3 regions of the Staphylococcus saccharolyticus genome follow, and region 2 is predicted to be linked to each of the others. Evidence: predicted binding sites of a transcription regulator. Region 2 holds the regulator's gene; each other region holds the start of a gene.
The links. The regulator LexA, encoded in region 2, represses DNA repair genes until DNA is damaged. The targets are predictions, from matches to a motif close to CGAACATATGTTCG.
Positions count from the first base shown of each region.

Region 1: DYE57_RS04300 (YolD-like family protein) is a predicted target of LexA. The motif match lies at 778-791, and genes of this name have one in related genera.
Region 3: uvrB (excinuclease ABC subunit UvrB) is a predicted target of LexA. The motif match lies at 1,178-1,191, and genes of this name have one in related genera.

Region 1 is NZ_UHDZ01000001.1:892,553-894,834, reverse strand. It holds gene pglS (6-phosphogluconolactonase) at 1-573, opposite strand, end outside; gene DYE57_RS04300 (YolD-like family protein) at 827-1,225, shown strand; gene DYE57_RS04295 (hypothetical protein) at 1,293-1,463, opposite strand; partial or broken gene DYE57_RS04290 (C45 family autoproteolytic acyltransferase/hydolase) at 1,866-2,282, shown strand, end outside.
Region 2 is NZ_UHDZ01000001.1:1,434,457-1,436,738, reverse strand. It holds partial or broken gene DYE57_RS07080 (CAP domain-containing protein) at 1-649, shown strand, start outside; gene lexA (transcriptional repressor LexA) at 864-1,484, opposite strand; partial or broken gene sosA (DNA damage-induced cell division inhibitor SosA) at 1,628-1,860, shown strand; gene DYE57_RS07065 (DUF896 domain-containing protein) at 2,009-2,254, shown strand.
Region 3 is NZ_UHDZ01000001.1:1,908,717-1,910,998, forward strand. It holds gene uvrB (excinuclease ABC subunit UvrB) at 1-1,061, opposite strand, end outside; gene DYE57_RS09375 (CsbA family protein) at 1,352-1,588, opposite strand; gene DYE57_RS09380 (YfbR-like 5'-deoxynucleotidase) at 1,594-2,235, opposite strand.

The sequences.
Region 1 (2,282 bases), 540 kb from region 2:
TCCATCCGCTTCTTCAAACTGAGAAACAGCATATTCTTCAAGTCCATCCTCACCATATGAATATGCTACAACTCTATCTGTGCCTAAATCAGTTGCTACAATATATTTTTGATCTGGTGTTTCATTTAAGAAATGAACATGAGATGATTTTTGGCGTTCGTGAGGGCCTGTAGGATAATTATGTGCTAATTCTTCGATAAGTTTTTCTATTTCCCCTGTATGCTTATTTAATTTATAAATTCGTACAATCCCAGCTCCGTAAACAGCTTCAAATAAATAGTTACCATCACTAGACACTTGAATATAACAGCCTGTGCCGTTTTTGGAAGATAAACATTTATTGATTAATTCTAATTTACCTTCCCCTTGAAATTTAAAACTTGCAACACCACAATCTTCCCCTTCCTTAGTAATGGCATATAAAAATTTGTCATTACGTGTAAGGTAAGTTGAAGCTTCTATTTCATACCCAATATCAACTTTTTCAATTTTTCCTAATTCATCATTTAAATCAAAGCGATAGATGCCCTTTCCATTTTTCTTCGTATATGACCCTATGTATCCAATTGTCATTTTAAAACCTCCATGTTATGCATGTTTGTAGATTTAATTTTAACTTTAAGTACTATTTATTGACAATCAAAATAATTGCCGATGATTAACATGTATTTTTTAAAGAAACTCAAAGATGAATCACTCTAATAACTTCCCAAAAATATTGATACAACATCTTAATCCAATATCTAAAATATAGGCAGCAATTTTATATTGAAAAAAAGAACAAACGTTCGTATAATGAAATTATATCAAATGAGGTGATTAAAAAATGATGGAAATAAATAAAGAAACTGATTATCGAAATATTCCACGCGAAATGTTAGATAAGAACATCCCTACTGGTCGTGGTATGGTTAAATGGGTTTTTTTTGCTACTTTGCCAGAACAATTTGAAACAATTCATCAATATATGATGGATCAAAATAAAGTTGATAGACCCGTACTTTCAGATGACCAACTTGCTCAATTGAACATACACCTACATGAAGCTCTTCAGAAATCACGTCCAGTTAATATCAAATATTATGAAGAGGGCTATATCAATTTTATTCATCTTAACATACATCGCATCGATTCATTGAACTTCGAAATTGAAGGAATAAAACCTAATACAACTTATCGTCAAAAGGTTTCAATTTTAGATATTATTGATATTACTTTTGCATAAAAAAGATGGCAATAACTAATATCAAGCCATTGCCAACCTTTATTTCAAACTAGCATTTAAACACTAATTAATTGTCATTTTCAATATCGGAAACAAATTCTTTTGTTTTTCTTTCGATATCTTCAAAGTCTTTTTTGAAAATATAAGAAAAAGCAACTACCCCTATACCAACTACTACAGTAGTGATAGCTAATAAACTAAATACAAATTTAAATAAACCTTTAATAAAGTTCCACATTACTCTTCACCTCTGAAATTAATATGCATATCTACAATTCACAATAATAGCATACTTATCTTTATCTATAAATATATACCCATTTTGGCACTGATTATTCTTAACTTAATTAGAAATTATGATAATATGACAACAAAAGATAGAGGCTAATTATATATTATTCAAAGTATTACAATTATTTTTATCATCAATAAATACTAATTATCCGAGCCACCATGACTTTAACTTTTCTGAAAGATCTTTATAACTATATGGCATCAAAGTAATCACTCCCATTGATTTTAAACATTCTCTAAATACAATACGATTGTATGATTTATCAGAATATAATTCAATTAAGGGAAAGTTACTTTCATATTACATTCAAATGATAGTAAATAGAAAGGATGGAAGTTTAAATAAATGCAAAAAGTCCAATCTGATATAATGTGTCACCGAGGTTCCCACTATGATTTGGGAGTAAAAACAGCCAAATGGCTTCAAACAACGCCATTATTAAAAAATCGAAATAAGGAATGGCAAAAGAGAAACCCTCGCTTTGATATAGATGTGAATGAAACATATAACATTTTCCAAGTATATGCCCCAAAAATATGGGAAGAACTTTTAGAAATGCAAGATGTTCTCAATTTACCTACTAATCAAATGATATTAAATTTTGGTCATTATCGTTTTACTGACTTAAAGAATAGTGGTTTATCACAAATTGGTCCTACTTCTAACAGGTAGGATGGATGGTATGAATGAAAGTGGACTAGTTATGGCGTACAACTTTATGCACCGTAAAAAGCCAGAGAATGGCTTTGTCTGTTATATGAT
Region 2 (2,282 bases):
TTTGATATCATCAAAATCTAAGATTAAATACTCAACACCTAAAGATGTCGTTAGAAACAGACTAGGAGAGCCCATTGACTACATCAAAAAAGGTAGATTTCGTTTTCAAGTCAAAAGCGATGAGTATGACATTTTCCATAAAGGATACATTTATACGACTGTTTTTTATGATAAACATAGAAGTAACGGCGTGACTGCATTGCTACAAGTTAGTGAAAATATGGAAAATCGTTTACGGCGTCAATATGGTCCACCATCTAAATCACTTGAAGAAAGCTTTGAATTACAAGATTTTGATTTAGTTAATACAGAAAGAAAGCAACACGGATTAAATACACTAAAGTATTCAGGTCAAGTATCAGATACTGCAAGAAAACATAGTATCAATATGGTAGAAAAAAACTATTTTGACCACAACGACAAAGAGGGACGATCACCATTTGATAGACTAAAAAAGACGGCATAGATTTTAATGCAGCCGCTGAAAATTTAGCTTATGGTCAGCTTAACAGTATACGCACATCAAGGCTTAATGAATTCATTAGAACATAGAAAGAACATTTTAAACCATCAGTTTAAAAATTTAGGTTTAGGTGTAGACTTTAATGATGATAGACAACCATTTTGTACTGAAAATTATACAAGTTAAACGTTTATCTATGATACAGAAGGGTATATTTAACTCGTAAGGATGTAGATAACATGAAAACTAAAAATAAAAAGAATCCAGATGTATTAGATAAGGTAAAAGAAATTTTAAAAAAGAATATTAAAGAGAAGACTCGCTAATTTTAGGTTAGCGAGTCTTCTAATTTATATGAGTAAAGGAGGTCTATGTTTAAAAAGAGAACTGTTGTTACTAGTTACATCTCTCTATATAATCCTATCACTTTACCTACAACAATGACGTTGTCTAAATAAATAGGTTCCATTGAACTATTCTCTGGTTGCAAGCGGTATCGATTCTTTTCTTTGTAAAAACGTTTGACAGTGGCTTCTTCATCTTCAGTCATTGCAACTATAATATCTCCGTTTTCAGCTATATTTTGGCTACGTACAATTACTTTATCTCCATCTAGAATACCTGCTTCTATCATACTTTCGCCAACTACATTTAAAATAAAAATATCACTATTATGAGTTGAAGTTAGATGTTCTGGTAATGGAAAATATTCTTCGATGTTTTCTACTGCAGTAATGGGAATACCTGCTGTAACTTTACCAATAACAGGTACATGGATAGTCTCTTCAACATTAACCTCATCTAATTGATCACTTACAATTTCAATGGCTCTTGGTTTTGTAGGATCTCTTCGGATATAACCTTTTTCTTCTAATCTTGATAGATGACCATGTACAGTTGAACTTGATGCTAATCCAACTGCTTCACCAATTTCCCTTACACTTGGTGGATATCCCTTAGTTTGAACAATATGTTTGATGTAATCATAAATTTCACTTTGACGTTTTGTGAGTTCTCTCATATGTAGGCACTCCTTTTAATTATTTAAATTTATTATAGCATTATTTGAGATCTGAAACAAACATTTGTTCGTTTTATTATTGACAGAGAACGTTTGTTCTGTTAAATTGTTTATACAAACAAATATTCCAGGAGTGAGAATAAATGTTATTCATAAATAAACAAAAATTTTTAACATATATCGCTATTATATTATTATCTTGCGCAGTATTTTTAACTTTCTTTTTAAGTGTAAACCAAAATGTCCAATCAGAACAAACGTACGAAATGACTGATCACGAAATTCATCAGAAAGATACTAATAAATTAGATGATAACTTTAAAGACAAACAAAATACCGAACAGAAAAAACGTCTGTGTTCGCATTGGTAAATTAAGTCTTGTTAATTATTTTATAGATTGATTATAGTAATGAGCGTAACAATTTGGTTATGCTCATTTTTTTGATATATTCTACTCAAGAATTAATAGATGTAAATTTTGGTTAAAATAAAGAATTAATGATAGAAGGAAAAGTGATTTAATATGTCTAGAGAAGATTTAAATATAGAGAGAATTAATGAGTTAGCTAAAAAAAAAAGAGAACAAGGGTTAACGAATGAAGAAGCTAAAGAACAATCTAAATTAAGAAAGCAATATTTAGATTCATTTAGAAAAGGGTTTAAACAACAATTAGAAAGTACTAAAGTCATTGACACAGAAGGAAATGATGTTACACCTGAGAAACTAAAAAGAATTCAAGCTGAGAAGCGTAAAAATAATAATGAATAAATTGACAAGAAATAATCAGAAGGTAGCA
Region 3 (2,282 bases), 470 kb from region 2:
TTATACATACCACGAATTTGAGGCAGTGTCACATGTGACTCGTCTATCATCACAAGCCAATCATCACCGAAATAATCAAGCAATGTATAAGGAGTTGAGCCTAACGGCCTTAACGTCAAGTGAACAGAATAGTTTTCGATTCCTGCGCAAAATCCCATTTCTCTCATCATTTCTAAATCATAATTTGTTCGTTGTTCAAGTCTCTGTGCTTCTAATAATTTATTATCATCACGTAATTCTTTTAATCGTTCTTCTAGTTCTTTTTCGATACGTTCAATCGCAACTTTCATTTTTTCTTCACGCGTTACGAAGTGAGATGCTGGGAAGATAGCAAAGTGTTCACGTTCACGTATCACTTCACCAGTTAAATAATTGACTTCTCTAATACGATCAATTTCATCTCCAAAAAATTCTACTCGAATACACATTTCTTCTCTTGAGGCAGGAAATATCTCAACGACATCACCTCTTACTCTGAAAGTCCCACGTTGGAAATCTATATCATTTCGTGTGTATTGCACGTCTACTAACTTTCTTAACAATTCACTTCGATCCATTTCCATACCAACACGCACACTAACAACTAAATCTTTATATTCTTCTGGATTTCCCAAACCATAAATACAACTTACACTTGCAATGATAATGACATCATCTCGTTCAAACAAAGCACTTGTAGCAGAATGTCGAAGTTGATCAATTTCTTCATTAATAGAGGCATCTTTCTCAATAAAAGTGTCAGTTGATGGAACATAAGCTTCAGGTTGATAGTAATCATAATAGCTTACGAAATATTCAACTCTATTTTCAGGGAAAAACTCTTTAAATTCACTATAAAGTTGTCCTGCTAACGTTTTATTATGAGCAATAATAAGCGTTGGTTTCCCAACTTCTTTAATAACATTGCTCATGGTGAATGTTTTACCAGTACCTGTTGCCCCTAATAAGGTTTGATGACGTTTTCCTTTATTTACACCATCAACAATCTTTTTTATAGCTTGTGGTTGGTCACCCTGTGGTTCAAATTCAGAATTCAATTTAAATGGAACGTGTTCGACCATTCTGACATGCGCCTCCTAAAGTATTTATCGTTTTAAAAAGTGTAACATGATAGTTAACTCATTGTAGCTTAGTGTGTTTATTACGTTTTATTTTAACAAATATATATCACCAAAGACAAACATTTGTTCGCTTATGATTAAATCTTTAAAAATAAAAACAAACATAGCTACATACTATGCTTGTTTAAAAAGTTAATTAATTTAAGTCTTTATCGTGTAAATATACTATAAAACAAACGCCTCAAAGCTTCAATGAATTTGATTATACATGGTTCAACTTATACAACTATCTAACGCGAATCATCTTGATTCTTATGAAATTCTAATTTATCTATAATTAAATAACCTGCTAAAAGACTCACTACATCCAAAAATATAATCCATTCATTGTGAAAAAACCCTTTATAAACAGAAGTCCCTATTAATAAAAGCGTAAGTATTGTTCCTATCCATTTACTTCTTGTTACAACACTAAATAATACGACCAATATACAAGGAAAGAAGGCAGCACATGCGTACCATATCATTATCTTCACCCATTTCTTCTGTTTAAAATTGTCATTGTTGTTTCACGTAACTCGGTTCTAGGAATGAAGTTTTCAATCAGCATTTCCGGAATAACGTTTTCAATAAAATCTTTAACAGAATCTAAGTGATCAAACTGAATAATGGTTTCTAGACTCATTTCATATATCTCGAAAAATAAAGGTTCAGGGTTACGTTTTTGTATTTCACCAAATGTTTCATAGAGTAAATCAATTTTATCTGCTACGGAAAGAATTTGACCTTCTAATGAATCATCTTTACCTTCTTGCAGGCGTTCGCGATAAACACTTTGATATTGTACAGGTATTTCTTCAGTAATAAATGTTTCTACCATTTCTTCTTCAACATGAGAAAAAAGTTTCTTTAATTCTCCACTAGCATATTTAACTGGTGTTTTAATATCTCCAGTGAAAACTTCTGCGAAATCGTGATTTAACGCTTTTTCATAAAGACTTTTCCAATTAATTTCATTACCATGAAATTCTTCAACTGTTGCCAAATATTGAGCAATTTTTGTAACTTTAAATGAATGTGCAGCAACATTGTGTTCAAAATATTTGAATTTCCCAGGTAATCTTATTAACTTTTCTAAGTCTGATAATCTTTTAAAATATTGGTGTACGCCCATATCACGACACCTCCTTGTAATTGAAGTTATTCTATATACTTATTGTT